3 regions of the Bradyrhizobium sp. Arg237L genome follow, and region 1 is predicted to be linked to each of the others. Evidence: riboswitches for the same ligand, from Rfam matches in the RefSeq annotation. Region 1 holds a riboswitch; each other region holds the start of a gene.

Region 1 (10,230 bases):
GTGGGAGCCCGCGTTCTTCGGTGCAAAGCCCAAGATCGTCATCAAGAACGGCTTCATTAGCTGGGCAGTGATGGGCGACCCAAACGCGTCGCTGCCGACCCCGCAGCCCACCTACTATCGGCCCATGTTCGGTGCCTACGGTGATGCGTTGCCGGCCAACTGCATCACATTCGTCTCCGGCGCCGCGCATGCTGCCGGGATCAAGGAGCGGCTGGGGCTCCGCCGACAGGTGATGCCGGTGAGAAATGTGCGCAAGATCGGCAAGCGCGACATGGTTCGAAATACCGGCACGCCTAAAATTGAGGTCAGTCCGGAAACCTTCGCCGTGACCGTCGACGGAAAGCACGCGACCGTGCAGCCTTTGACGACGGTCTCGCTAAATCAGAAGTATTTTTTCAGTTGAGGAATGCGCGATGATCCTCATCAAAACCGTTCTGGGCAATATCGGCGATCCCGAATGGGCTGGGCGGCTGTCTGGCGCCGATATAGATCTGATCGAGATCGACCAGTGGGAGGCGCAGAAGACCCGCTTCCGCAAGACGACCACAAAAGGCGCGGAGGTTGCAGTCTCTATCGACCGCGGCACACACATCCACGATGGGGACGTGCTGCTCTGGAATGCCCAGGCGCTCTCGGCACTCGTCGCTCGAATCGAGCTGCGTGACGTGATGATCGTGCACCTCGACGGTCTAACGAGCCTCGCGCCCGAGATGGCAATGCGCACATGCGTCGAACTGGGCCATGCCATGGGCAACCAGCATTGGCCGGCATTGGTCAAGGACAACCGCGTCTATGTCCCGCTGACGGTCGATCGCAAGGTGATGACGTCCGTCATGAATACCCACCGTTTTGACGGAATCCGATACGAATTCGTAGCCGGACGAGAGGTCGTTCCCTACCTCGCTCCGCATGAATCCCGTCGGCTTTTCGGTGGCGCGGAAGGGCCAGTGCATTCACACACGCACGAGAGCTATGCCGGCGTCGAGGCGGAGACCGGACGCGCGTACGGACATCCGCCGACGCATGCCCACTCCCATCCGGGAGCCGCCGCTCACGGACAAACATCGCCGGCAACGGCCGGTTCTGCGCGTGACCACCGAGAATGACCGTGTCGATGCGTCGAGGAGCGCCGCTTTTCTCTCGCGGATGCTGCAGTTTGGTGACTCGATGTTCCCCATCGGCGGCTTCTCGTTTTCTTCCGGCCTGGAATCCGCCGTTCAGGAGGGCGTCGTCACCAACGCGGCTACACTTCGAGCGTTCGCGCGCACCGCGGTAGAGCAGGCGGCGCGCGGTGACTGCATCGCGCTGATCGCCGCGCATCGCGCCGCAACTGCCGGAGAGGTCGACACCCTCGCCCGAATCGATGCGCAGGTATACGCGCGCAAGCTTTCCGACGAAGCGCGAGCAATGTCGGTTCGCATGGGCAAGAAGTTCACGGAGATGGGGGTCGAGGTGGTGGGTGCGCCGCTGCTTTACAGATGGCGTGAATGCATAGCGACGTCCGTTACTCCCGGGTGTTATCCCATCGCATTGGCGATTAATTTCGCCGTACAGAATCTACCTGCCTACCAAGCGTTTGTCGTGCACCAGTATGGCGTTGCCACAACGATCCTCGGCGCGGCCTTGCGACTGATGAAGGTCAGCCACATCGAGACGCAGAAAATTCTCTACGAGCTCACCGGGCAATTAGACGAGATGTACGCGACCGCCGCGGCGGCGCGACTGTCGGACATGGCAGGCTTTGCGCCTTTGACGGAAATTCTGGCCGCCGTCCACACCAGAGCGCATGTGCGCCTGTTCATGAACTGACGTTGAATGGAGCTTGGAATGTCGAAGAATATCACGCGCATCGGCATTGGAGGCCCGGTCGGGTCAGGCAAGACCGCGATCGTGGAAGCCATTACACCGCGCTTGCTGGATCTCGGCATCAAGGTGCTCATCATTACCAATGATGTGGTGACGACCGAAGACGCCAAGCACGTTCAGCGTACCCTCAAGGGCGTTCTGCTCCAGGAACGCATCCTCGGCGTGGAGACCGGTGCCTGCCCTCATACCGCGGTGCGCGAAGACCCAAGCATGAACCTCGCCGCGGTCGAGGATATGGAACGGCGCTTTCCGGATAGCGACGTCGTGCTGATCGAAAGCGGAGGTGATAATCTGACGCTGACCTTCTCGCCGGCGTTGGTGGACTATTTCATATATGTGATCGACGTCGCCGCGGGCGACAAGATCCCGCGCAAGAACGGACCCGGGATCACGTATTCCGACATCCTGGTCATCAACAAGACCGATCTTGCACCCTATGTCGGGGCCAGCCTTGAGGTGATGAAACAGGACTCACAGATGATGCGCGGCAGAAAGCCGTTCCTGTTCACGAACTGCAAGACGGGGGAAGGCATTCCGGAGTTGGTTGCGCTGATCGAACGAGAGTTTCTGTTCGATATCAATCCGCGGGCACGGCGGCCAGCATGATACCGGCGGCCTTCCCTCCCTGGGCCCGCGCCGAAGCGCTCGGCGCATCGATGCCGGAATTCGCTCCGTTCCAGGATGAACCGCCGCAGATGAGGAGTGGCAGTGTCGGCAAGACAGGTCTCCTACGTCTCGGCTTCGAGCACCGCTCCGGCCAAACGATCCTGGCGAACTTGCAGCGGCACGCGCCGTACATGGTGCAGCGCGCGCTGCATTGCGATGAAGAGATGCCTGATATGGCCTGCGTGTTCCTAATCACCACCACGGGCTGCGTGCTGCAGGGAGACAGGCTCGCTCTTGATATCACCCTTGGTCCGCGCGCACAGGCACACCTCACCTCGCAATCGGCAACCAAGATTCACGCGATGGACGCCAACTATGCGGCGCAGAGCCAGACTATCACGCTTGCCGATGACGCATACCTGGAGTTTCTTCCGGATCCCGTGATCCCGCACCGGCACTCGCGGTTTCTCAGCGACACACAGATCTGCGTGGCGCCGTCGGCCACACTGCTGTTTTCGGAAATCATTCAACCCGGCCGCAAGCACCATCGTCCGGACGGGTGCTTCGGAGCAACCGTATTGTCGATATCAACGTCGGCCACGCGGCCCGATGGTCGCCCCTTGTTCGCAGAGAAGCTGGTGATCGAGCCGCGCCGATATCTGATGCGGCAGACTGGCGTGATGAACTCCTTTGATGTGTTCGCCAACGTGATCCTGTGCGCACCCAAGGACAAGGCAGAACGCATCCACGAGCGTGCGGAAGCCGATGTGAGCCTCGCGGAAGGCGTGGCGTTCGGCGCCTGTCATCTGCCCAATGATGCCGGCCTGATCTTCAAGGTGCTGGGCCGTGAAACCGCGCAGGTGAAAGCCAAAGTACGGGAGTTCTGGGGACTGGTACGCAAGGAGGTCATCGGCGCAGCGCTACCTCCGCCTTATCTATGGCGATAGGGATCGACGGCGCCAACAGATGATCTCCAACAGCCGGTGCCGACACGTTCAAGGAGGCTGCAATGGAAACGATCTTGGCAAAGTGGGAACACCTCTCCGCATCGTCAGGTGCATTGCGGTTCTTGGACATCAATTTGCGCAGCATCGGACAAGTTATGTTTCAGAACAACCCGCTGACCGGGATTCTCTTTCTGGCCGCGATCGCCTGGGGTTCATACGCGGCCGGCGTACCCCGAGTGGCAATTGCGGGGATCGTCGCGGTCGTCGTGGCAAACCTAACGGCGCAATGGCTTCACGTCGATAACGAGCCGCTCTATTCCGGGCTCTATGGATACAACGCCGTCCTTGTCGGACTCGCGTTGGCGACATTTTTATCGCCGAGCGCGCTCATGTGGGTGTATGTGGTGCTGGGAGCGTCGGTTTCGGTCATCGTGATGCTCGGGACTGCCAACGCCGTCAAGCCCTGGGGTGTATCCAGCCTCACATTTCCATTCGTGCTGACGACGTGGCTCCTCTTGTTGGCTACGTATGGTTTTTCCGGTCTCGTGGGGACTGCGCTGCCGTCCGGCAACGTCATCACCGCCTTTCAACCCTATGAGGCCAGCCCGCTCAAGCTCATCGACCTCTTCCAGGGCGTGCTTCAAAGCATCTCACAGGTCTTCCTGAAGGCGAGTGCTGTGGCGGCCCTGCTGCTGCTCGCTGGCCTGGCCGTGAACTCATTGACTGCCGCCGCGTTCGCTCTCGCCGGCGCGATACTGGCAGTCCTGGTGGCCCATCTTTTCGGCGCTGAAAGCGACCTGATCACTGGCGGGCTTCTCGGCTTCAGCCCGGTACTGACCGCGATCGCGCTGGGTACCGTGTTCTACCGACCGAGCTGGCGAGTCGCGATCTACGCCATGCTGGGCACGCTGTTCACCGTCATCGCACAAGCGGCGCTGAACGTTGCGTTGACGCCGTTCGCCATCCCCGCGCTGACCGCGCCTTTTGTGCTCGTCACATGGATCTTCCTTCTTCCGCGCCAATGCTTCGAGCCGACTGCGGCTGGCGCTGGCGATGTCGTGAAAGCGCGTACAACCTAGATCAGCACTTTTGGGAGAGCCTGCATGGGCGACCGGAGTTTGGCAGTGCGCGCGGACAAGCACCAACGTCATCGAATCGCAGATCTCAAGTCGTTGCTGAGGGAGGCCTGAGCCATGGGACTCATTGGGATATTGCTTGGTTTAGCCCTGCTCATGTGGCTCGCGTACCGTGGAGTGAGTGTTCTGCTGGTCTCTCCGCTGGCGGCGCTCATCGCGGCCGTATTCTCGGGCGAACCGCTGCTCGCGCACTGGACGCAGACGTTCATGGCCGGAGCGGCGCGGTTCGTCGCGCAGTGGTTCCCCATGTTTCTGCTAGGCGGGTTGTTCGGAAAGCTTATGGGCGACAGCGGTTCGATCAGCTCCATCGCGCAGTATTTGACCAACAAGTTGGGAGCCAGCCGCGCGATGCTCGCGGTGGTGATCGCCTCGGCTATTGTGACCTACGGCGGCGTGAGTGTGTTCGTCGCATTTTTTGTGCTGGCGCCCATGGCTCACGAGATGTTCCGGGCCGCGAACATCCCGCGCCGCTTGTTGCCGGCAACCGTCGGCCTCGGTGCATTCACGTTCACCATGTCAGTGATGCCGGGAACCCCCTCGGTCAACAACGCCATTCCGATGCCGTACTTCGGCACCACCACCTTCGCCGCCCCCGGGCTGAGTATCATCGCATCCGCTATCATCTTCGCCTTCGGCATGTGGTGGCTCGGCCGGGCCGAGGCTGCCGCGCGCAAGGCTGGCGAAGGTTACGGAGGCGAGGCGGATACCACTCCTGTCGTTGACGAGATGGTTCGCGAGCAAGCGGCGCCGGCGGCCGACTTCGACCCGGCCGAGTTGCCGCACGGCAAGCAGGCCGAGAATGTGCCTCCCTTCGCCCTGGCCGTACTGCCCCTCATCGTCGTTATCCTCACGAATTTCTTGATGTCGCTTGTCGTATTCCCGCGCCTCGATTTTTCGTTCCTGTCCGAGCCCGAGTGGGGCGGTACTACGATCGGGGCCGTGTCCGGCGTCTGGTCAGTTGTCGTGGCTCTCGCGGCGGCAAACTTGACGGTCCTTCTCATCAACCTCCGACGTTTGCCATCCTTGCGCGAAAGTCTCGACGCCGGGGCGAATTCTGCAGCCTTGCCGATGTTGATGATCGCTAGTCTTGTCGGATTCGGCGCAGTGGTTGCCGCGTTGCCGGCATTTGCGACGGTTCGCGATGCGGTATTCTCGATTTCCGGAGGACCGCTGGTCTCATTGGCTGTCTCTATGAATGTGCTGGCGGGGCTGACCGGTACTGCTTCTGGCGGTATGGCAATTGTGCTCAATGCATTTGGCGACGACTTCTTGCGTCTTGGCACGGAGCATCACATCGATACCGAATTGATGCATCGCATAACAACGATGAGCGCGGGCACTCTCGACGCCCTCCCCCACAACGGCACGGTGTTGCTGCTATTGCAAATCAGTGGTCTGACTCACCGTGAAAGCTATCTCGACATGGTGATGACCGTGATCGTCAGTTGCATTATCGCACTTGTTGCCGTCTTGATACTGGGTTCGGTTTTTGGATCGTTTTGACGGCTGAGATTACCGCTAACTTGGCCGATCGAGCTGGCCCGGGCCGATCAGCGCAGGCTCATGCACCTCGCGCATCGCGGATTGCCTGAGCGACTTTCGTCGCCTGCGACACTCGTCCGATTCGCGCGCCTGTGACGATCTTTCTTCGGCGCGTGCTCAAGCGCGGCACCTTGCCTTCATTGGCGGTGGATCCGGCGGAGGGATAGGGAACAAAGCTCGCGGCTCGCAGCGCGAGAGCCTTTCGAGCCGCTTCGACATTGGCGGTCCGAGCTGCCAGGTTGTGAAGACGCCTGAGCTCGCCGTTTACCCGCTTCAGTGCTGCGGCAAAGACCTGCTTGCGTTGCGAAGGGCGCTCGGCGGTTCCAGGGAAGTTCGCGCCGCGAGCCTGACCTTTTCCGCGCGTCTCTCGCCGCTTTTGTCGGCCGAGCGTTCGCTCCTTATCGCGCATCTTGCGCAAGCGGGATCGCATGTCCGCAAGATCGGTCGGCTCGACGTCATAGATGGCGGGATGATGCGTGAGGCGGATCGTCTCGTATTCGTCGTGGCTGAGGAGGCTGCGTTCGAGTTTGCATGGGAGCGACATTTCCTGTTCCTCCGTTGAATCTGTCGATGCTCACGTCAGCAGAATCATCCAGGTCTAGCGCCGCGTGTGGGTGACATGTCATGCTCGCATAAGGCTGCAGGATTGGCCATCTGCCGTCCTTTCGCCTGTCAGCAACTTTCTGTGTTCGTCATTCAGGTCGCCGCTATCAGCGATCTGGAAAAATGCTGTTGGGTTCTGATCGTTATCGATTTGAGTTTTGCTCCGCCTTGTGCTTCTTTGCGCACGTCATCGGTGCCCTTTGTAGGGTGAAACGGGAACGCGGTGCGGGAATCTTCCCCAATGCCGCGGCTGCCCCCGCAACTGTAAGCGGATATTTTTCGCGATCCGGATGCCACTGGACCTGCCGGGCAGGTTTGGGAAGGCGGATCGCGAGACGACCGCGAGCCAGGAGACCGGCCGTTGACGAGTATCAACTCGTTCGACGGTGGGTCGGCGGAAGGGCATTTATGAGCTTGCGGCGTTTTCTTGCCGGGTGTGCGGCCGTTGTCGCATGCAGTCACACTGGCGCGATGGCCCAATCGGGTCCCGAACAGCTTCCTGCTGTTGTCATCAATCCGGAGGTCCGGTCCAAACCTCCCACGAGGAACAGGCAAAGGTCTTCAACGACTGGTCCTGCGCGCCCAGCGCCCAGTACCGAAGCCGCTCCGGCAACTCCCGAAGTCGTTGTCACCCCCGACCGTACGCTGGAGCCGGCGAGCCGTACCGGAAGCTCGGTTAGCGTGGTCACGCACGAAGTGCTCGCGACCAGCAATCCGACCTCGCTCGTCGACGCGCTGCGGACGGTGCCCGGGCTCGATATCACCGAAAGCGGCGGGCCAGGCGCAACGACCAATGTGCGCTTGCGCGGCGCGAATACCGGTCAGACGCTGGTCATGATCGATGGCATCAGGGTCAACGATCCGACCGCCGCCAGTGGCGATTTCGATTTCGCGATGTTCGCCCCGAGCGCGATCGAGCGGATCGAGGTGCTGAAAGGCCCGCAGAGCGCACTCTACGGATCGGACGCGATGGGCGGCGTCGTCAACATCATCACCAAGAAGGGCTCCGGTCCGGCACAGCTCGACGTCAGCACCGAGGGAGGAAGCTACGGCACGGCGAGCAGCAGCGCATCGCTGACCGGAACCTCGGGGCCGTGGTCCTACGCATTCACGGGAAACGGGCAGCACAGCAACGGCTTTTCACGCTACGGCTATCGCATCCCCGCGCTCGAAGCCAAGTATGGTCCCCTCGAGCGCGACGGCTTCGACCGCGTCGGCGGCTCAGCACGCGTCGGCTACGACGCCGGCGAAGGCGTGCGCCTGGAGACGGGCATGCTGGCCTCGTTCACGCGGTCCGCCTACGACCAAGCCAGCGGAACGTTCCCGGACACGCCGTCGAGCGCGACGCGCCTTCTCGAGCAGGTCTGGGGACGCGCCTCATTCGACACGTTCGGTGGCATCCTCACCCATAGCGTGAGCGCGTTTGAAACGCACATCGATCGCTCGTTCGACGACGTCACCTACAAGACCAACAAGCTGCCGCAGAACACGACCTCCATCCTCTCCAATTTCGTCGGCGACAGCACAGGCCTGGAATATCAGGGCAACCTGAAGGTCGGCCCGCTCGGATCGCTCATCATCGGATCGCGCGTCCAGCATGAAACGGCGAGCACCTCCACCACCAACCTGCTGCCGATTCCCGGCGCGCCGACGCCACAGCTCGCCGGGACACAGGACACGAATTCAGTCTTCGCACTGTGGCAACTGCCGATCGGCGAGCGGCTCAACATCACGATGGGCGGCCGGGTTGACGACGTCGTTGACGTCGCACGGTTCGAGACATGGCGAGCCACCGCGGCGTACACGATCGCGGAGACCGGCACCAAGCTGCATGCGAGCGCCGGGACAGGCGCCAAGGCGCCAACGCTCTATCAACTGTATGCGCCGACTTACGGCAATTCCGCGCTCAGCCCCGAGGAGAGCTTCGGCTGCGACGCCGGCATCGACCAAAGCCTGTTCGGAGGCCGCGTCGTGGTTTCGCTGACCGGCTTCGGCAACCGGTTCAGCAACCTGATCGACTTTGTGACCGATGCGGCGCATCCGCTCGGGCACTACGTCAACGTCTCGCGCGCCGAAACCGACGGACTGGAGCTCGGGGTCAACGTCGATATCCTGCCGGGCTACCTGAAATTCAACGCCGCCTATACCTATCTGCAGGCCAAGGATCTTTCGACCGGCCTGACGCTGGCGCGCCGGCCGGAAAACCTGGCGAGATTCTCGTTCCCGATCACACCGATCAAGGATTGGCTGATCGAGCCGCGCGTGCTCGCGGTGTCGAAACGCTACAGCGGTTCAAACGAGACGCAGCCACTGGACCCTTACGTCCGCGTCGACCTCTATACCGAATACAAGATCGATGAGACCTGGAAGGTGTACTTGCGCGGCGAGAACATTTTCAACGAGCACTATCAGGAAGTGTACAACTACGGCACGACCGGGCCTGCGGCTTACGCCGGGTTCAGTGCCCACTGGTGAAACGGATGTGATGATGAGCGCGCGGGATGCGCTATCCGATCGAGCGAAACGCGCTAGCCAGGCGATCGAGACCATCGTCCGACGCAAGGCCAAATCGCAGCCATTCGCGTGCCCAGTCGAAGCTGCGGCACCAGATGTGGCGTCGTGCCAGTTCGGTGTGCAAGTTCGGGGCATCGGGATGGGAGGCAAGGCGAAAGAGCGTGGTCCCTCCGACAAGCTGAAGGCCGGCCTCTGTAAGGACATGATCCAGCTTGCTCGACTGGCGAGCGAGCTTCACGCGCGTCTCGTCGGCCCAGGATCGATCCCGCAAGGCGGCCGTGCCCAGGTGGAGCGCCGGGCCGGAGACTGGCCATGGACCCAGCGCCGCCGAGATACGTTCAACGATGTCGCGTCGGCCGATCACGAAGCCAAGGCGAAGCCCCGCGAGCCCATAGAACTTGCCGAAGGAACGCAGCACGAGGATGGGAAGGTCGGCGCTCATTCTGGCCGCACTGATGGCGGGATCGACATCGGCAAAGGCCTCGTCGATAACCAGCCAGCCTCCGCGGCGGTCGAGCCGCTCGGCAACGTGCCGAAACGCCCCGCCATCGGCGATACGTCCATCCGGATTGTTGGGGTTGACGACGACCGCGTGAATGGCGCGTTCAGGCAGCGCGGAGAGATCATTCACTGCGAGAATCTCCCTGCCTCCGCTGCTCCACGCCGCCGAATGCTCGCCATAGGTCGGACTGACGATCGCAACCGCTCCGGGACCTGCGAGATACGGGATCCATTGAATGAGCGTCTGGGTGCCGGTGGCGGCCGCGATATCCGCATCGTCGGGTACGCCGAAAGCTTCGCGCGCCGCGGCGAGGAGGTCCTGCTCGTCGGCCCGCGATGGCAAGCGCGTCCATGCACTGCCTGGAACGGGATGCCGAGTCGTCCACGGCCAGGGATTGATCCCGGTCGACAGGTCGAGCCAGTCCGCAGGCTCGCCGCCATGGCGCGCAATGGCTTCCGTCAGATCACCGCCGTGCTTCATGATCGCTTCATGCCATCAATCGCGCTCCTGCGCG
Region 2 (10,230 bases), on a different contig from region 1:
AGGGCGCGCAAGGTCAGGGCAGCGTGATCTCGACCTCGACCCGTATCTCCGCCGCCAAGGGCAACGATCTCTGGATGCGCGTGGTGATGCTGGCGCCGAGCGCGAGCAACGCCATGCTGACCACCGTGCTCGGCGATACCGACATGACCATGATGCGCGCCCATTTCGTCAAGCCGCAGGCCGGGATCAACATGACCTTCTCAAACGATCCGATGATGGGCATGAGCTGCGACAGCTTCACCGGCTCCGCCACCGCAACGCTTCCGACGACCTCCTTCGTCGTCCGCACCGCCGCGCTGCGCTGATTCGCCTCCCCAAATTCAGTGTCGTCCCGCGAAAACGGGAATCCGCCGCTGTCTGACATCGAAACGGAATCCTTTCCGTCATTGCGAGCGAAGCGAAGCAATCCATGCCACCACTTGCGGAGACATGGATTGCTTCGTCGCGTTGCTCCTCGCAATGACGGCGGTGTCTCGGGTCGCGCTTCGCTTGCCCGGGACGACAGGGGTGTCGTTATCCGGCTAGCGCCTCAGATCATCCCCAGCGCTTGCATGTAGGTCTCGATGATCGTCTCCTGTTCCTGGCGCTCGTTCGGATCCTGCTTGCGCAGGCGCACGATCGTGCGCAGGGCTTTGACGTCGTATCCGTTGCCCTTGCTCTCGGCATAGACGTCGCGGATGTCGTCCGAGATCGCCTTTTTCTCTTCTTCCAGCCGCTCGATGCGTTCGATGATGGCCTTGAGCTGGTCTTTTGCGAATCGGGTCGCGGGTTCTTCTTTGACGGCAGCGGAGGTGGCCATCGGGTACTCCTGAAATGGAACTGGTGTTGAGGCGTCCTGAGCGGTATGCGCTCCTCACGCATCGCGTGTCGGAAATGACCCTCAAGTTTGGGACGCCTCCCGTCAAGGAAACGTCGCGCTCATCCACAGCGCGCCCACAAGAGATGCGGGAGAAGTCCGTGATTCCCGGTACAGGCCCGTAGCCCGGATGGAGCGCAGCGTAATCCGGGAATCTTGGTGTGCGCGCGGCAAAGACCCCGGATTGCGCTGCTCTCCATCCGGGCTACAGGCCTCGCCTCAATGCCCGGGATGCGCCTTCTTCATCGTGGCCAGTTGCTCCGGCGTCGCCGTGCCCTGGTATTTTGCCTTCCACTCTTCATAGGGCATGCCGTAGACGGCCTCGCGGCTCTCATCCTTGCTGATCGCGATACCCTTGGCGTCGGCCTCTTCCTTCATCCAGTTGGAGAGGCAATTCCGGCAGAATCCGGCGAGGTTCATCAGGTCGATATTCTGGACGTCGGTGCGGTCCTGCAGATGCTGCACCAGGCGCCGGAACACGGCGGCTTCCAGCTCGGTCCTGGTCCTGTCGTCAATGGTCATGGCCGTCATCCCGGTTTGTGATTCCCAGCATATTGATATCAGGTGGGATTCGTCACAGATTTTGCCACATCGCTGCGCAAAACAGCATGAAATCGGGTGGGATCGGCGGTTTTCGATGGCAGAAGTCCGCCTGCCTTCCGTTGACAGGCGCCACCGAGCCACGCGAAATCGTCAATGATTCGGTGTAGCTTCGCCTCATGATCGTACTGGATTCCCTTCCCCTCCCCCCTCGTCTGCTTGCCGGTCTTCTGCCCATGCTGGCGCTTGTGGCGGCGTGCCTGTGGACCAGCCCCGCGGCGGCCGATTTCCGGCTCTGCAACAATACCGCCAGCCGGGTCGGCATCGCGCTCGGCTACAAGGACGCGGAGGGCTGGACCACCGAGGGTTGGTGGAACATCTCCTCGCGCTCCTGCGAGACCTTGCTGCGGGGCAATCTGGTCGCGCGCTATTATTACATCTACGCGCTGGACTATGACCGCGGCGGCGAATGGTCGGGCCAGGCCTTCATGTGCTCGCGCGACAAGGAGTTCACCATTCGCGGCACCGAGAATTGCCTGGCGCGCGGCTATGACCGCACTGGCTTCTTCGAGGTCGATACCGGGGAGCAACGGGCGTGGACCGTACAACTGACGGAAGCCAACGAGCAGCCGGCGCAGAAGGTGCCGGGAATGCCGGGCGGGGTCGCACCGGGGACTCCCCCAGTGCCAGGCCTGCCCAATCCACCGGGCGGAACGCCTCCAGGCGCGTCTGGTCTACCTCCAGCCGCACCGCCCGGAAGCAAGCAATGAGAAGACTACGTCGGATCAAGATCCTCGCGACCTTGGGTCCCGCCTCCTCCGACAGCGCAATGATCCGCAAGCTGTTCGAGGCCGGCGCCGACCTCTTTCGCATCAACATGAGCCACACCCCGCATGACAAGATGCGGGACCTTGTGAAGACCATCCGCAATGTCGAGTCCAGCTACGGCCGGCCGATCGGCATCCTGGTCGACCTGCAGGGGCCCAAGCTCCGGCTCGGCGCCTTTGCCGAGGGCTCAGTGCAGCTCAACAACGGCCAGAGCTTCGTGCTCGATTCCGACAAGACGCCGGGCGACAGCACCCGCGTCAACCTCCCGCATCCGGAGATCCTGGCGGCACTGCGGCCCGGCCACGCGCTATTGCTCGATGACGGCAAGGTGCGGCTGATTGCGGAAGAGACCTCGCCCGACCGCGCGGTGACGCGCGTGGTGATCGGCGGCAAGATGTCGGACCGCAAGGGCGTCAGCCTCCCCGACACCGACCTGCCGGTGTCGGCGATGACGCCGAAGGACCGCGCCGATCTCGAGGCCGCGCTGACGACGGGCATCGACTGGATCGCACTGTCCTTCGTGCAGCGCGCCGAGGACGTCCACGAGGCCAAGAAGATGATCCGCGGCCGCGCCGCAGTAATGGCGAAGATCGAGAAGCCGCAGGCGATCGACCGGCTGGCCGACATCATCGAGGCATCCGATGCGCTGATGGTCGCGCGCGGTGATCTCGGCGTCGAGCTGCCGCTGGAGCGCGTGCCGAGCCTGCAGAAGCAGATGACGCGGATGGCGCGCCGCGCCGGCAAGCCGGTGGTGGTCGCGACCCAGATGCTGGAATCGATGATCCAGGCGCCGGTGCCGACCCGCGCCGAGGTCTCTGACGTCGCCACCGCCGTCTATGAGGGCGCGGACGCGATCATGCTCTCGGCGGAATCGGCTGCCGGCAAATATCCGGTGGAAGCGGTCACCACCATGAACCGCATCGGCGAGGAAGTGGAACGCGACCCGACCTATCGCGGCGTGCTCACCGCGCAGCGCGCCGAGCCGGAGCAGACGGTGGGCGATGCGATCGCGGATGCCGCGCGCCAGATCGCCGAGACGCTCGACCTCTCGGCGATCATCTGCTGGACCTCGTCAGGCTCGACCGCAATCCGCGTCGCGCGCGAACGGCCCAAGGTGCCGGTCGTTGCGATCACGCCGAACCTGGCGACGGGCCGCAAGCTCTCGGTCGTGTGGGGCGTGCATTGTGTCGTCGCCGAGGACGCGCGCGACCAGGACGACATGGTCGACCGCGCCAACTCCATCGCGTTCAGGGATGGCTTTGCCCGCGCAGGCCAGCGCGTGATCATCGTCGCCGGCGTCCCCCTCGGCATCCCCGGCACCACCAACATGGTCCGAATCGCCTCCGTCGCGCCCCAAAGCGACACGGAGAAGTGACGGGCGTTCGTACGGCGCATAACCTCGTAGGGTGGGCAAAGCGCAGCGTGCCCACCATTCCGGAACGCAACTGTCGACAGATGGTGGGCACGCTTCGCTTTGCCCACCCTACTTCGCTCTTGGCGCCTACGCCCCCACCAGCGCCTTCGCGGGCGTGGTGGCCTGCACCACGAGGCCGCGGGCGCGGGCGTCCATGACGCCGACGGCGCGCAATGCGAGCAGCGTCACCGTTTGCACGGCGTCGCGCAGCTTGGCGGGATCGTCGAGATTGTCGGGCGCGAGCGGGCCGACCAGCGACTCATGCAGCGCGCCGAGCAGCGCGGTGGCGGCGAGCGCGGTGTCCTGCGCCGGCAGGTGGCCGGCGCGTACCGCGGCATCGATTCGAGTGGCGATTTCGCCGGCGATCTCGCGCCGGCTGGCAAGCCGCGAGGCGGTGACATCGACATCGACAGGCTCGGCCAGGATGCCCCAGGCGAGCTTACGCTGCGACAACACATGGACGGCAACCGTGGTGACCGCGGCGGCCAGCGCCGAGGACGGCCCCGGCGCGGCATCGGCCGCCCGGCGAATCGCGGCGAGTTCGTCGCGCGAAACCTCGGCGATCAGCTCGGAGATCAGGTCGGCCTTGGACGGGAAATAACGGTAGACGGTTCCCGCCGCGACATGGGCGCGGACCGCGACGGGCGCGATCTGCACCGCGGCCATGCCGCCATCCGCCGCCGCTTCGCGCGCCGCCGCCAGAATGGCGCTGCGCCGGGCGGCCAGCCGCTTTACCACTTGATGGGTTCGCCGATAGACCATGGCGCGGTTCCCGTCCCCAGGCTCTCGCCGGCTCGGGATCGGCCGAACGAGACTTCACTATTTTGGGCGATCGAGCGCGGATCGCTACAAAAGATGAACACCTATTCATGGCGTCTGGCAAGACGGATTTGTGCCGTCTGGAATGCACAAAAAGAAGGGGTCCCACCGCCGGACCTTGGTTACTCCCAGCTTAACGCGCCGCCGTTCTGGTATTCGATCACGCGGGTCTCGAAGAAATTCTTCTCTTTCTTCAGGTCCATCGCCTCCGACATCCAGGGAAAGGGATTGTCGGCTTCATCGAATACCGGCGCGAGCCCGAGTTGGGCGCAACGGCGATTGGCGATGAAGTGCATGTAGGTTTCGCAGAGTGCCGCGTTCAATCCGAGAAAGCCGCGCGGCATGGTGTCCCGCCCATAGGCTGCTTCGAGCTCGGCCGCCGTCCGCACCATCTCGCGAATCTCCTCCTGGAACGCCTTCGTCCAAAGATGCGGATTCTCGATTCGGATCTGGTTGATGACATCGATGCCGAAGTTCAGGTGGATGGATTCATCGCGCAGGATGTACTGATACTGCTCGGCGATCCCGACCATTTTGTTGCGCCGGCCGAGCGAGAGGATCTGCGCGAAGCCGGTGTAGAACCACATGCCTTCGAAGATGACGTAGAAGGCGACGAGGTCGCGCAGGAACGCCTGGTCGGCTTCCGGCGTCCCGGTCCTGAAATCGGGATCGTCCAGATGCTGTGTATGCTTCAGCGCCCACGCCGCCTTGTCCGTGATCGAGGGCACCTCGCGGTACATGTTGAACAGCTCGCCTTCATCGAGCCCCAGGCTCTCGACGATGTACTGGAAGGTGTGGGTGTGCACGGCCTCCTCGAAGGCCTGCCGCAACAGATATTGCCGGCATTCCGGATTGGTCAGATGGCGATAGATCGCGAGCACGATGTTGTTCGCGACGAGGCTTTCGGACGCCGCGAAGAAGCCGAGATTGCGCTTGATCGCGCGGCGCTCGTCCTCAGTCAGGCCGTCGCGCGATTTCCACAGCGCGATGTCGGCCTGCATCGAGACTTCCGTTGGCATCCAGTGGTTGTTGCAGGCGGCAAGATATTTCTCCCACGCCCATTTGTATTTCAGCGGCAGCAACTGATTGACGTCGGCGCGGCAGTTGATCATCCGCTTGTCGTCGACCGAGACACGGCCGCCATGGCGATCGATGGCGCCGAGGCCGGTCTGGTTGCCGGCTGCGGTGACGTTCATGACGGGGATGGCCGCGTAGCGCGCGGGCGCGGCGGGCTCTGACCAGTCGAGCATGGTGTTGTTCCTTATTCCGCTGCTCACTGGCAGGCTTCGCATTCGGGATTGTCGATCGAGCACGCGATGGCGCCGGACAAGTCCGGGGCGGTGGACATCGCCGGGGCAACTGTAACGGCGTTGAGCTTGCCGTCGGTGCCCTTCAGCGTCGACTTCTCGACATGGGTGGCGCTGCGCGAGCGCAGGTAATAGGTCGTCTTCAGGCCGCGCTGCCAGGCCACGCGATACAGCGCATCGAGCTTCTTGCCGGAGGGGTTGGCGATATAGAGGTTGAGCGACTGCGACTGGTCGATCCACTTTTGCCGCCGCGCCGCCGCCTCGATCAGCCAGGCGCTGTCGATCTCGAACGCGGTCGCGTAGAGCGCCTTGACATCATCGGGGATGCGGTCGATCGCACCGAGACTGCCATCGAAATATTTGAGGTCGCTGACCATCACCTCGTCCCACAGCCCGCGCGCCTTGAGATCGCGGACCAGGAAGGCGTTCACGACCGTGAAGTCGCCGGACATGTTGGATTTGACATAGAGATTCTGGTAGGCGGGCTCGATCGACTGCGCCACGCCGCAGATGTTGGAGATGGTTGCCGTCGGCGCGATCGCCATCACGTTGGAATTGCGCATGCCGACCGTCTTGACGCGCTCGCGCAAGCCCTCCCAGTCCAGCGTGCGCGAGCGGTCCATCGCGACTTCACCGCGCGCTTCGGCAAGCAGCTCGATCGAATCGATCGGCAGGATGCCCTGGCTCCACAGCGATCCCTCGAACGACGGATAACGGCCGCGCTCGGCGGCGAGATCGACGGAAGCCGAGATCGCGTGATAGGCGATCGCCTCCATGCTGGTGTCGGCGAAGGTGACCGCCGCCTCGGACGCAAGCGGGATACGAAGCACATGCAGCGCATCCTGAAATCCCATCAACCCGAGGCCGACCGGCCGGTGCCGCAGGTTGGAGCGCCGTGCCTCGGGGATGGTGTAGAAATTGATGTCGATGACATTGTCGAGCATCCGCATCGCCGTCGCGACCGTCCGCTTCAGCCTGACCGAGTCGAGCCCGCGCTCGCCGATATGGTTGAGCAGGTTGATCGAACCGAGATTGCAGACCGCGGTCTCCTCGTCCGAAGTGTTGAGCGTGATCTCGGTGCAGAGATTGGAGGAATGGATCACGCCGACGTGGCGCTGCGGCGAACGCAAATTGCAGGGGTCCTTGAAGGTGATCCAGGGATGCCCGGTTTCGAATAGCATGGTCAGCATCTTGCGCCATAGATCGACCGCGCGGATCTTCTTGGATACGCGCATCTCGCCGCGCGCGGCCTTGTCTTCGTAGGACGCGTAGCGCTCGGCAAAAGCCTTGCCGTAGAGATCATGCAGATCGGGCGTCTCGTCCGGCGAGAACAGCGTCCATGCGCCATCGGCCTCGACGCGCTGCATGAAGAGATCGGGCACCCAGTTCGCAGTGTTCATGTCATGGGTGCGGCGGCGATCGTCGCCCGTGTTCTTGCGCAGGTCGAGAAACTCCTCGACATCGATGTGCCAGGTCTCGAGATAGGCGCAGACCGCGCCTTTGCGTTTTCCACCCTGGTTGACGGCGATCGCGGTGTCGTTGGCAACTTTAAGGAACGGCACCACGCCCTGGCTCTCGCCATTGGTGCCCTTGATGTGCGCGCCAAGCCCACGCACGCGGGTCCAGTCATTACCGAGGCCGCCGGAATATTTGGCAAGCAGCGCGTTGTCCTTGATCGACTTGAAGATGCCGTCGAGATCATCAGGAACAGTGGTGAGAAAGCAGGACGACAGTTGCGGCCGCAGCGTGCCGGAATTGAACAGCGTCGGCGTCGACGCCATGAAGTCGAAGGAGGACAGGAGATTGTAGAACTCGATCGCGCGTGCCTCGCGGTCGATCTCGCGCAATGCCAGACCCATGGCGACACGCATGAAGAAGGCCTGCGGCAATTCGATCCGGTCGCCGCGGACATGCAGGAAATAGCGATCATAAAGCGTCTGCAAGCCGAGGAACTGGAACGCGAGATCGCGCTCCGGCTTCAGCGCCGCGGCGAGCTTGTTCAGGTCGAAGCGGGCGAGCTCGGGGTCGAGCAATTCGGCGCGGATGCCGGCCTTGATATAGACCGGGAAGTATTCGCCATAACGCACGGCCATGTCCGCCTGCGACGCAGTGGTTGGTGTGCCCTGCACGAAGGACAGCACTTCGGTGCGGAGCTTGTCGAGCAGCAGGCGCGCGCTGACATAGGCGTAATTCGGCTCCTGCTCAACCAGCGTGCGCGCCGCCATCACGCTGGCGAGCGCGAGTTCATCCTGGCTGATGCCGTCATACAGATTGCGCTGGATTTCTGCCACCACAGGCGCGGCGTCGACGCCGTCGAGCCCGGCGCAGGCTTCGCCGACGATCATCGCCAGCCGCGCATGGTCGAGCGGCACTTTGGTGCCATCCGCGAGCGTCACATGGATGATCGGCCCGCTCGGTGCCTTCACAGATTTCGCGGCCTGCTGCTCGGCGCGCTGCCGCGCCCGCTCCTCGCGATAAAGCACGTAGGCCCGCGCCACCTTGTGATGGCCGCTGCGCATCAGCGCCAATTCGACCTGGTCCTGGATGTCTTCGATATGAAAGGTGCGGCCCTCGCTCATCCGGCGCGACAGCGCGCCGACGACTTCCGCGGTCAATTCCTCGACCGCCTCGTGCACGCGGCGCGACGCTGCCGCCGTATGACCCTCGACCGCGAGGAAGGCCTTGGTCATTGCCACCGAGATCTTGCCGGCATCGAATTGCGACACCGTGCCGTTGCGGCGGATCACCTGCATCGGCAGCCGCGCTTCCGGCGCCGCGATCGCTTCGGGGCGCAGGTGGATGAGAGGCGCGACTGCTGCTTCGCGATCGAGAGAGAGTGACATCTTGCAGACCCCGTGATGTTTGTTGGGGCCGGATGCCGGAGGCGACGCTGCGTGATGATGCCGGCGGCGCACCGACATGAGCCTGCAAGCGACCGCCGGGACACCCCGCCCGTGGACGTTCTTTTGCTGTCGCGGCAGGTCTCCTGGCTCGCAGGTCGGCGTTACTCCCCGTCTTCCCAATGCGATGCCGCATCAGTGACGTCTAAAGTCGGGAGCAACTCACTGCTTACAGTTGCGGGGGCAGCGCCGGATTCTCGCGATAAATGCGCGATCACTGGCTTCCCTCTTAGCCACCATTCCTTGCGTCATGATGGACCGTGACAGCTACATCTGGTGCGATTTGGGGAATGGTGTCAATGGGACGTATGGGCGAAGCGCAGAAATTTCGGCCCATGCCGTCGATGCTGTGAACAACCGGCGCCACGCGCACGTGATGTCATCCGAGTTGACGTTCGCGCGATCTTGCCGGTAAGTGAACGCGTCGTGGTTCTTCGGAGAGATCTTTTTTCCGGAGCTAAGAGGGAAGCCGGTGTGAAGCCGGAGCTGCCCCCGCAACTGTAAGCGGCGAGCCGCGGTCCACAATTGCCACTGAAGCCTGCAAAGCTTCGGGAAGGCCGGACCGCAGCAACGACCCGCGAGCCAGGAGACCTGCCTCGACAACATACACGTCCTCGGGCGGGGTGTCCCGGTGGTGCGGTTGCGATTCCGTGCACACCTCGCGCAGGGAATCCAGACGTGTCACTACGGCCTTTGCCCCCAACTCATGGGGTTAAGCCAATGTCTTCCACTTCACTTGCTGTTGCATCTCTCGGAACGCCGCGGATCGGTCCGCGCCGTGAACTGAAATTCGCGCTGGAACGCTTTTGGTCCGGCGCATCGGACGAAAAGACGCTGATCGAAACCGGCATCGGGCTCCGTGCGACCAATTGGGCGCGGCAGAAGAAGCTCGGTATCACCGTGATCCCGTCGAACGATTTTTCGTTCTACGATCAGGTGCTCGACACCTGCGCGATGGTCGGCGCGATCCCGGAAACCTATGGCTGGACCGGCGGCGCAGTGCCGCTTGCGACCTATTTCGCGATGGCACGCGGCACCAAGGCCGACGCGCATGACGAGGCCTGCGGACATGGCCATCACACGCACGGCGTGGCGGCGCTCGAAATGACGAAATGGTTCGACACCAACTATCATTACATAGTGCCGGAGCTTCGCAAGAACCAGTATTTTGCGCTCGCCTCGCGCAAGCCGATCGAAGAGTATGAGGAGGCGAAGGCACTGGGTTATCAGACGCGCCCCGTGCTGATCGGCCCGGTCACGTTCCTGAAACTGGCCAAGTCCAAGGACGCGCATTTCGACACGCTGTCGCTGCTCGACCGGCTCTTGCCGGTCTACATCGAAGTGTTGCGCGAGCTCGCTGCCCGCGGCGCGGAATGGGTGCAGATCGACGAGCCCTGTCTCGCAACTGATCTGGACGCCGCCGCTCAGCAAGCCCTACGGCGCGCCTATTCCGGAATCGCCAAAGCAGTGCCGGACATCAGGATCATGCTGGCGACCTACTTCGGCGGGCTCGGCGGCAATCGTGCGGTCGCGTTTGACCTTCCGGTCGCCGGCCTGCATCTCGAT
Region 3 (10,230 bases), on a different contig from region 1:
GGCGTGATCACGCCGCCGAGGAAACCGGCCAGGCCCAGCGCAGCGGTCAGCACCGCCGATGGCAGGTTGACCAGCGCGATCACGACCACGATCGCAGCATTGACCGCAAAGCAGGCCGCCGCCACCTGGCTGTGGCGGTGGGTGCGGTCGGCGAGATAGCCGCCGGCGAGCACGCCCACCGCGCTGGCGCCGAGGAACGCGGTCAGCGCGATATTGGCCGACGAGAACGACACGCCATAGCCGCCCATCAGCGCCACCACGCCGAAATTATTGATCCCCGCGCTCGACAGGCTGAGCAGCGTGAAGAACACGGTCAGCACCATGATCGCCGGCGTCATCACGCTGGTTTTCACCTTCTCGCTGCCCTCGGGCCCGTCCTTCGCGGCGCCCGCGTCGGGGGTGCCCATGACGACGAGCAATAGCGCCACCAGCGGGCCGATCGCGCCCGCGACCATCAATGCGCCGAGCCCGCCGATTGCCGCGACCAGCGCCGCCATGATCGCAGGTGCCACCGCGCCGCCGAGGAAGCCGGCAAAGGTGTGGACTGAGAACGCGCGGCCCATCCGCGCCTCGTCCATATGTGCCGACAGGATCGCGTAGTTGGCGGGGTGATAGACGCTGTTGGCAAGCCCGAGCCCAATCGCGCTTGCGATCAGCGCGGGATAGCTCAAATGCGAACCGAGCCCGATCAGGGCAAAGCCGCCCAGGCAGAGCCCGATCAGGAGGATTTTTCGCGCGCCGATATGGTCGGCGAGATAGCCGATCGGCGCCTGCGTCAGGCCGGAGACCAGCGCGAATACGGTGAGCGCGAAGCCGAGCTCGATATAGCCGACGCCGAGCCGCTCTTTCAGGAACGGGAACAGCATCGGCAGCACGAAGATATGGAAATGGCTGACCCAATGCGCGATCGAAATCCCCGTCAGCGTGCGCGCCGCGCTGTCGGTCTTCAATTGCTGCGGTGCGGCGAGAACGTCAGCCATATCAGTGAGAAGCCCATCAAATGTGATGCCCGGCGGGGCTTAAAGCATGATCCGGAAAAGTGGGAACCGGTTTTCCGAAAAGATCATGCTCAAACAGAGAGCCAGATCATGATCCGCTCGGATCATGATCTGGCGCGAAAATATCGGCTGGGCATTATTTGTCCATGAAGGCCGCTGCATGGCTGACCCGGCGAACCGCGACCGAGCGACATGCGGCATTAAAGCGGCAAGACAAGCCACTCGCATTGCAGCAATGATCTGGCATGACCGATCCGGCAAGAAAGCTGCGCGTCCTGATCCCCGAGGGGGCGAGCACCTCGGCGCGCGAGGCGATCACGATCCTCGGTCTTGCCGGCTACCATGTCGAAGTCTGCGATCCCTCGCCCTGGTGCCTGTCGCGCTATTCGCGCTTTGTGCGGAAATTCCACCGCTGCCCGGGATTGCGCCACGACCCCGAGGGCTTCCTTGGCTATATCGAGCGGCTCCTGGAGGCGCCGTTCGACGTGCTGCTGCCGACCCATGAGCAGGGTTTTCTGTTCGCGCGCGCCGAGGCGCGATTGAAGGGCCGCGTCGGCCTGGCGCTGCCGCGGTTCGACAATTACCGGATGGTGCACAGCAAGGCCGGCTTCAGCCGCCTGCTCGACCGGTTGGGTCTGCCGCAGCCGCCGACGCGGATCGTGACCTCGGAGAGCGAGCTGCGTGAGGCCATCCGCTTTCCCTCCGTGATCAAGACTTCGGTCGGCACGGCAAGCCGCGGCATCTGGTTCGTGCGCGACGACGCCGATTTCAACATCGCGCTGTACGAGCTCGGCGCGAGCGATACCTTTGCCGACGAGCTTCTGGTGCAGGATCTCGTCACCGGCACCACGGAGAAGGCGCAGTCGGTATTTTGCTTTGGGAAACTGGTCGGTTTTCACGCCTACCGGCAGGTCGCGCCCGGCGTCGGCGGCGGCGAGGCGATCAAGGAAAGCGTCAGCCGTCCGCAGGTGCACGCCTATCTGGAAGCGATTGGAGAAACGCTGGCCTGGCACGGCGCGCTGTCGGTCGATTACGTGATGCCGATCGACAGCCCTGTGCCGCTCCTGATCGACTGCAATCCGCGCCTGGTCGAGCCGCTCAATGCCTTCCGGGCCGGCACCGACCTCGTCGATCTGCTGCTGCGCGTTTCGCTCGGCGAGACGCCGCAGCCTTTGCCTGAGAGCCGCACCGGCGTGCGGACGCATCTGGCGATGCAGGCGCTGCTCGGCCAGGCCTCCCGCGGCGGCACCAGGCGCGACATTCTGGTTGAGTGCGGCGATCTCCTGAAGACCTCAGGGCCCTACAACGCCAGCACCGAAGAGCTGACGCCGGTGCAGCTCGACTGGCTCAGCGCCGTGCCGCTGGCGATGACGGCTGGTCTGACCCTGGTCTCGCCGAAACTGGCAAGGACGGTCGCCCGCGGCGGCTTCGGCGCGCATCTGCTCGACCTGAAGAGCATCCGCAAGATCGAGCGCGAGGATTTCGCCGGACTGCATCAGCCGCCGTAGCCGCCGTAGGGTGGGCAAAGCGCAGCGTGCCCACCTTCCCTTGCACCGCCCGTGAAATGGTGGGCACGCTGCGCTTTGCCCACCCTACAATTCTGGGCAACGCTCTCACCCTGTCATTGCGAGCGCAGCGAAGCAATCCACGTCTCCGCAAGCGGCGCGATGGATTGCTTCGCTACGCTCGCAATGACGGGAGGCGTCTCACAACGGCTCGTCGTCGGGGCCGTAGCGGTCGCGCTTCGGCGTGGCGATGTCGCCGTCTTCGTAGTCGTCGTCCTCGTCGTGGCGCGCAGGTGGAGGCGGCGGCTTCGGCTTGCCGCCTTCCTGCTTTGGAGGTTGGTTTGTCTTCCCGATCCCGCCCATATCGATCTCCCATCACCACGACATAGTGGCTGATTCGGGCGGAACAACCCGGTCCGCGCACGGCTTATGGACCGGCTGATCGCTTCAGAACGTCGCGCCGGCCTTTACGAGGAAAGTCCGGCCCGGCAGCGGATAGGCGTTGAAGCGGCCGGGCGTGAAGTTCGAGGCGATGGCGTAGTCGTAATAGAGCGCATTGAGCAGGTTGTTGACGCTGACCGACCAGAAGAAATGCTCATAGGCGCCGCTGAGCTTGAGGTCGATCGTCGCATCGCCCGGAATGCGCGTTTGCGTATTGGCCTGGTCGTTATCCATGACGCGCGAGCTCCAGGCGCGCAGCGTGGCATCGAGCACGAGATAGTTGTCCCAGATATTCCAGGTCACGCCGAGATTGCCGGTGTAGCGCGACACCAGCGGCACGTCGTTGCCCGCGAACTGTCCCTCGCGGAACACAGCACGCGTGTAAGCCATGCCGCCGCGCAGCGACACGGTATCGCTGACGCGCAGCGAAGCCTGCGTCTCGGAGCCATAGCGCCGGGTCGGCTCGAGGTTGACGTTGAAGAACAGCACCGGATTGAAATGGATCTCGTTCTCGAGGTCCATGTTGTAGACGCTGGTCTGCACCTGGAATCGGCCCGTCTTGACGCGGAATCCGCCTTCGACGTCATGCGAGGTCTGGGTCTTCAACTGGAAATTCTGCGGCAGCGGATTGAAGAAGGCGTCGAACGCGGGACCCGTCGAGACGCGCTCGTCGACATCGGGCGTGCGGAAGGCGTGCGCGGCGCGGGCGAACACCGAGAACATTTCGGTGAAGCGATGCTCGACGCCGACATGCAGCGCGTAGTTGGTCTCGCTCTGGTCGAGCGGCGTCGCCTGCGCGTCGAAGGCGAACGGCGCGTTCGGATCGTAGCGGTCGCGCGCGTTGAGCCAGGTGTTCTGCACCCGCGCGCCATAGGAGAAATCGGTCGTGGGCAAGAGGCCGACCGTGTGCATCCAATAGCCGGCGAGCGACTGCTGCGACAGGTCGTAGGTATGGATCGGCGGCACGCCCCGGAACGCGCCGCGCTGCTGGTGGAACGTCGCGTCGTAATAGTCGATGCCGGTCAGGATCGACGACGGAATCCCGAAGATCGAATTGTTGATGCTCAGCCGCGGCGTGATCGACCAGGTCTGCAGCGCGGCGTCATTGTAGGTCGACGCCGCGCTGATCAATGGCGAGGTGCCGAAGAAAGCGCTTTGCGTATCCCTCTGGCGGTAGCCGCCATCGACGATCAGGTCGACGCCGTTCAGGAGCGTCTTGGTGAAGCCGGCCGTCGCGCTCGCGCCCTGCTGGTTGCCGTAGTCGAACGGCGTGGCGGCGCCCCTGCGGTCGGTGACGAGTTGGTTGATGCCGGCGGATGGGTCGACGATTCGGCCGCCCGGAAAGCCCAGCTTCTGGTCGTCGCCGGTCACCGTCAGGAATGCTTTCAGGTCCGGCGTCGTGTAGTTGAGATTGCCGACGCCGTTGCGCTGGTCGAGCGCATTGTTCACGCGGTAGCCGTCGGACTTGATGCCGTTGCCGTAGAACGACGCCGACCATGGCCCGGAATTCATCGCGGTCGAGATCGCGGCCATGCGCTGGTTGAAGGAGCCGTACCCGGCTTCGCCCCGGATCGAGACCGGCGGGCCGCCGATGCCGGTCTTGGTGACGATGTTGATCACGCCGCCGATCGCGTTGTCGCCGTAGAGTACGGCGCCGCTGTTGCCGCGGGTGATCTCGATGCGCTCGATCGAATCCAGCGGGATGGTCGAGAGATCGACCTGCGCCATGTCGATGTCGTTGAGGCGCCGCCCGTTGAGCAGGAACAGCGTGTTGGCGGTGGCGAACGCGCCGAAGCCGCGCAGGTCGACCGAGGTCTTGGCGCCGTTCACGCCGCCAAACAGCGATTGCAACTGCACGCCCGGCGCCTGCGCGATGATTTCCGGCAAAGTGTGTGAAGGCGAATGCGCGATGTCGTCGGCGGTGATCACGGTCGAGGACGTCCCGACAATGCCAGCGAATTGCGGGCTGCCGCCACCACCGGATGACGCTCCGCTAGCGGCGGTGCCGCTAGACCCTGCGCCGCCGGCCGGCTGCGCGTTGGTCGGCACCTGGCCCGGCGCGGGACGCCGGGGGCCTGGAGTGCCGTCGGAAGCGGGCTTGGCACGGGTGCGGTTGTGGTCGCCGGGCGCTCTGACCTCGACCGGTGGCAATTGTTCGGAGGACGCTTGCTGCGCCAGCGCGGCAGAAACGTACAAGGCGGGCGCCAGCATGCTCGACGCGAGCAGGAGCGCCCGGCGTTGCTTGGTGGCGGTGATAGCAGAGAACATCGGCGAGACCTCGGTATGACGTCAGTGGCACGTCACAGCGATCCGAGGCTCACCATCGCGTTTCGCGCTTCAGGTGAAGCAAATGTCTGTACTCCCCGACCGACATCGTCGCGTGTGACCACGTAAGACGGCAGGTCTCCTGGCTCGCGGGTCGTTACCCTTCGTCGCCTTCCCAGGACCGAGACGCCCAGTGGCATATGACGAAGGATTCACCGCATACAGTTGCGGGGGCAGCCGCGGCTTGAGGGAAGTTTCCCGGTACCGCATTCCCTTTTGATCCCGATAGGAACCGTCGGAGCCATCTAGGATTTTGGCGACGCCCGAGTCAATCCCGGCGAAACTGCGGCGCCCCATCCCCAATACGCTTTTTTGTTCCGGTGTCGCTTGTCTGCCACCGAATTCGCTGCAAGAAGCAGGGCGCGATGAGTGCACAGGATTTCACGATAGCGGCGGGTCTCGCCGCGCGGCGGCGGTTGGGGGCGACCGTTGCGATGATTGCGTTGGTTGCCGTGCTGATGCTGATCTCGCTCGGCACCGGTCCGGTGCGGCTGTCGCCGCTGACGGTGATCGAGGCGTTGTTCGGTGGCGGCAGCGATGTAACGCAGGTGATCGTGCGCGAGATCCGCCTGCCGCGGACCATCCTGGCGTTCGCGATCGGCGCCATTCTCGGTCTGTCAGGCGCGGCGCTGCAGGGCCTGTTGCGCAATCCCTTAGCCTCGCCCTCGCTGTTCGGCGCGCCGCAATCGGCGGCGTTCGGCGCGGTGCTGGTGATCGCGCTCGGGCTGGCCGATGTCCGCTCCTACGCGCTGCCGGTCGCCGCCATCATCGCCGCGTTCGGCTCGGTGTTCGTGCTGCTCGCGATCGCTGGCCGCAATGCGGGGCTGTTGATCCTGATCCTCGCCGGGCTTGCGATTTCGAGCCTTGCGGGCGCTGCGACGGCGCTGGTGATGAACCTCGCCAGCAATCCGTTCCTGGTGCTGGAGATCGCGTTCTGGCTGCTCGGCTCGCTGGAGGATCGCAGCTTCCAGCATGTCGCGCTGGCGCTGCCGTTCATCGTTGCTGGTGCAGCCATCCTGCTCTCGCAGGCCAGCGCCTTCCGTGCGCTCACGCTTGGCGAAGAGACCGCGCAAAGTCTCGGCGTCGATGTCGGCCGCCTGCGGCTGTTCGTGATCACAGGCGTTGCGCTCGGCGTCGGCGGCGCGGTGGCGGTCACCGGCACCATCGGCTTCATTGGCCTGGTCGCGCCGCATCTGATGCGGCCCGTGATCGGCCACGACCCGGCGCGGCTGTTGGTGCCGAGCGCGCTCGCCGGCTCGGCGCTGTTGCTCGCGGCCGATATCGCGGTGCGCATCATCCCGTCGACCTCGGACATCAAGGTCGGCGTCCTGACCTCGATCATCGGCGTGCCGTTCTTCCTCTATCTCATCATGCGTGAGCGCCGCGCGCTCGGCGGAGGCGTCGCATGACGGCGCTTGTCGCGGAACATCTCAACGTAGCGCTCGCCGGCCGCCGCGTGCTCAGCGACGTGTCGCTGCAACTCGCCTCAGGTCATCTCGTTGCGCTGGTCGGTCCGAACGGCGCCGGCAAGACCACGTTGCTGCGCGCGCTCGCCGGCCTCATTCCCTCCGATGGCGTCATCAGGGTGGGTGGCGAGGCGCTCGCCGCGCTGCCGCTGCGCGAACGGGCCAAACGCTTCGGCTATCTTCCGCAAGGGCACATGGTGCACTGGCCGCTACCCGCGCGCGACATCGTCGCGCTCGGCCGCTATCCGCATGGTGCCACCGATCCGGCACGGCTGTCCCCGCGCGATGTCGAGGCGGTGGTGCGGGCGATGCAGGCCGCCGACGTCATGGAGTTCGCCGAGCGCCGCGTCACCGAGCTTTCCGGCGGCGAGCGCAGCCGCGTCGCACTGGCGCGCGTGTTTGCGGTGGAGGCGCCGATCATCCTGGCGGACGAGCCCACCGCCTCGCTCGATCCGCGCCACCAGATCGACGTCATGAAGGGGTTGCGTGCGGCAGCCGACAAGGGCGTGCTGGTGATCGTGGTGACGCACGACCTCGGCCTTGCCGCACGTTTTGCCGACCATGCGTTGGTGCTGGCGCAAGGGCGCCTCGCATCGCAGGGCGCGCCGGCGGATGCGCTGTCGGAGACGGTCATGGCCGATGTGTTCCGCGTCAGCGCCTTCCGCGCCGAATATCAGCGCGAGACGGTGATCGTGCCGTGGGCGGAGATCTGATGCGGCGCCTCGCTGCATTCCTTGCAGCGTTCGCCCTGTCCACCACTGTCGCGCTTGCGGCGAGCCCGCCGCGCATCGTCTCGATGAACGTCTGCAGCGATCAGTTGCTGCTCTCGCTCGCCGATCCCCAGCAGATCCTGGGCCTCAGCCGATTCTCCCGCGAGGCCTGGCAATCATTCGCCGCCGACAAGGCGCGCCGCTTCCCGATTCTCTCCGGCGGCGCGGAGGACGCGCTGGTGCTGAAGCCCGACATCGTCGTCGCCAGCCTGTTCGACAAGCGCGCAACGCGCGAGCTCTTGAAAGCAAACGGCCTTCATCTCGTCGAGTTCAGCGTGCCGCGCACGCTGGACGAGGTGAAGGACCAGATCCGCGAGATGGGCGACATCGTGCAGCATCCGGATCGCGCGAAAGCCGCGATCACGAGGCTCTACGCCGCAATCGCCCGCGCACGTCAGGCCGCAACCGGCAGGCACTATCGCGTGCTGCCGCTGGCGCGCCGTGGCTGGGTGTCCGGCAGCGACAGCCTGGTGTCGTCGCTCTTGACCGAAGCTGGCCTGCTCAATCCCGCCGGCGACCTCGGCGTCGCAGCCGGCGGCTACGCCTCGCTGGAAGCGATCGTGCAACTGAGACCGGACTTCATCCTGGTGTCGGAGGCCGGTGACCGCGCCGAAGACAACGGCCGCGCCTTCCTGCTGCATCCGGCGCTGGAGCACTTCTATCCGCCGGAGAAACGCATTGTGCTTCCCGAACGTCTCACCGTCTGCGGCGGCGTGATGCTCGCCGACGCGCTGGACGTGCTGACGAAGGAGTTGCAGCGCGTGGCGCGGTAGCTCCATCCCCCGTCATTGCGAGCGCAGCGAAGCAATCTATCTCTCAGCTCGTCATTCCGGGGCTCGCCAACGGGTCCGCGCAAAGCGCGGCCCGATGACAGGCTCCGCGAGAACCCGGAATCCATTCTTCCACTTGCGCATGCGGCGCAATGGATTCCGGGCCTGCGCCTTCGCATCCCGGAATGACGAGCGGAGAGATGGGTGCGCTCGCCCCGAATTACGCTTCCGCTTCATCCGGGGCTACGGCCGTAACCATTATGATGAAGGCGCGCCCAAATCGCGCATTGCGACGGCGCGCGCGGAATAGCAGGATCGCTACGGTGTTGCGTTTTGTACGATAGGCAAAGGAGAGCATCATGCCAGAGTTTGTGGTCGAATTCGGCAAGGACGGCGGGCGGGTCGAGGCCGACGGCCGGCTTGATGCGGCTGCCTTTCATCGCAACCATCAGCCGATCTGGGCGGTGCTGGAAAAATTTCTTTTGGGCCGATCCGGCGACGTGCTGGAGGCCGGCAGCGGCACTGGCCAGCACGTCGTGTATTTCGCGGAGCGGACCCCCGACATCATTTGGTGGCCGAGCGATCTCAACGACGCGCATCTGAAGAGCATCGCGGCCTGGCGCGCATACGCCGCCCTTCCGAACATCCGTCCGCCGCTGAGGATCGATCTCTCCGATCCGGCTTGGCCCGGTGCTGCGCCTGAGGGCGGCGAACTGCCAAAGCTGCTCGCGGTGTTCTGCGCCAATGTGATTCACATCGCGCCCTGGCGCGTCGCCGAGGGCCTGTTCGAAGGCGCCGCCCGCCGCCTGCGCGACGACGGCCGGTTGTTCATCTACGGCCCCTTCAAGCGCGACGGCAAGCACACCGCGCTCAGCAACGCCGTGTTCGACACATCCTTGCGCAACCAGGATCCCGACTGGGGCGTGCGCGACATCACCGATATCGAGAAGCTGGCGGGGCGCGTCGGTCTGTCATTGGAGGAGGCGGTAGACATGCCCGCGAACAACATGATCCTGGAATTCGCGTGCGCGTGACCGCTCCTCCGCGTCATTCCGGGGCGCGACGAAGTCGCGAGCCCGGAATCCATTGCGCAGCATACGCGGGCGGAGAAATGGATTCCGGGTTCACGCGGAGCCTGTCATCGGGCCGCGCTTTGCGCGGACCCGTTGGCGCGCCCCGGAATGACAGCGGTGAGTAGAACAATCACGCACCATCCACCCACCCGATCTTCTCCCGCAAGAACCCAAGCCCCAGCGCCATGAACGCGGCGCGTTCCTTGTTGTCCTTGCCATAGCCGTGGCCGCCGGCGGCGGGCTCGTAGAGATGGGCCTCATATCCCATTGCCTGCAGCTTGGCGGTCATCTTGCGGGCGTGGCCGGGATGCACGCGGTCGTCGCGGCGCGTGGTCGCGATCAGGATCGGTGGATATTTCTGGCCCGGCTTCGCTATGTGATAGGCGGAATAGGTTTGCAGCCAGGCCCATTCCTCGGGCTTGTCGGGATCGCCATATTCGGCGATCCAGCTCGCGCCGGCGAGCAGCCTGGTGTAGCGGCGCATGTCGATCAGCGGGATGGTGCAGAACAGCGCGCCGAATCGTTCGGGGTAGCGCACCAGCATGTTGGTGATCAGGATGCCGCCATTCGATCCGCCTTCGGCCGCGATCCGCTCGGGCCGCGTGACGCCGCGCTTCACCAGATCGGCGGCGACGGCCGCGAAGTCGTCATGCGCCAACCGCTTGCCCGCATAGCGGCCGGCGTCGTGCCAGCGCGTGCCGAACTCGCCGCCGCCGCGGATATTGGCCTCGACAATGGTGCCGCCGCGCTCCAGCCACAGCTTGCCGAGCGCCGGGTTGTAATACGGCTTCATCGCAAGACCGAAGCCGCCATAGGCGGTCAAGTGCACCGGCGCATCGCCGGTCTCGGTCGCCGGGCCGGTCTGCACATAGGGGATGCGTT

What was found. Region 1 has a riboswitch for cobalamin ahead of OZ411_RS20160 (TonB-dependent receptor). Riboswitches for the same ligand answer to the same signal wherever they lie in the genome.
Region 2: another riboswitch for cobalamin. It lies ahead of OZ411_RS31740 (ribonucleoside-diphosphate reductase subunit alpha); the one in region 1 lies ahead of OZ411_RS20160 (TonB-dependent receptor).
Region 3: another riboswitch for cobalamin. It lies ahead of OZ411_RS41225 (TonB-dependent receptor); the one in region 1 lies ahead of OZ411_RS20160 (TonB-dependent receptor).

What each region holds. Positions count from the first base shown of each region.
Region 1 covers NZ_JAQMIL010000031.1:52,259-62,488, forward strand. The annotation lists gene OZ411_RS20120 (urease subunit alpha) at 1-403, shown strand, start outside; gene ureE (urease accessory protein UreE) at 414-1,106, shown strand; gene OZ411_RS20130 (urease accessory protein UreF) at 1,090-1,809, shown strand; gene ureG (urease accessory protein UreG) at 1,828-2,472, shown strand; gene OZ411_RS20140 (urease accessory protein UreD) at 2,664-3,419, shown strand; gene yut (urea transporter) at 3,482-4,498, shown strand; gene OZ411_RS20150 (GntP family permease) at 4,613-6,058, shown strand; gene OZ411_RS20155 (hypothetical protein) at 6,117-6,515, opposite strand; cobalamin riboswitch at 6,875-7,078, shown strand; gene OZ411_RS20160 (TonB-dependent receptor) at 7,172-9,175, shown strand; gene cobD (threonine-phosphate decarboxylase CobD) at 9,207-10,196, opposite strand; gene OZ411_RS20170 (ABC transporter substrate-binding protein) at 10,206-10,230, shown strand, end outside.
Region 2 covers NZ_JAQMIL010000066.1:2,003-12,232, reverse strand. The annotation lists gene OZ411_RS31775 (DUF882 domain-containing protein) at 1-305, shown strand, start outside; gene OZ411_RS31770 (DUF2312 domain-containing protein) at 530-799, opposite strand; gene OZ411_RS31765 (DUF1244 domain-containing protein) at 1,076-1,378, opposite strand; gene OZ411_RS31760 (DUF1036 domain-containing protein) at 1,633-2,166, shown strand; gene pyk (pyruvate kinase) at 2,163-3,599, shown strand; gene OZ411_RS31750 (TetR/AcrR family transcriptional regulator) at 3,726-4,400, opposite strand; gene OZ411_RS31745 (ribonucleotide-diphosphate reductase subunit beta) at 4,580-5,707, opposite strand; gene OZ411_RS31740 (ribonucleoside-diphosphate reductase subunit alpha) at 5,731-8,607, opposite strand; cobalamin riboswitch at 8,723-8,942, opposite strand; cobalamin riboswitch at 9,075-9,278, shown strand; gene metE (5-methyltetrahydropteroyltriglutamate--homocysteine S-methyltransferase) at 9,385-10,230, shown strand, end outside.
Region 3 covers NZ_JAQMIL010000124.1:2,917-13,146, forward strand. The annotation lists gene OZ411_RS41210 (MFS transporter) at 1-980, opposite strand, end outside; gene OZ411_RS41215 (hypothetical protein) at 1,244-2,506, shown strand; gene OZ411_RS41220 (hypothetical protein) at 2,705-2,866, opposite strand; gene OZ411_RS41225 (TonB-dependent receptor) at 2,951-5,212, opposite strand; cobalamin riboswitch at 5,324-5,521, opposite strand; gene OZ411_RS41230 (iron ABC transporter permease) at 5,635-6,678, shown strand; gene OZ411_RS41235 (ABC transporter ATP-binding protein) at 6,675-7,448, shown strand; gene OZ411_RS41240 (ABC transporter substrate-binding protein) at 7,448-8,278, shown strand; gene OZ411_RS41245 (DUF938 domain-containing protein) at 8,635-9,309, shown strand; gene OZ411_RS41250 (prolyl oligopeptidase family serine peptidase) at 9,479-10,230, opposite strand, start outside.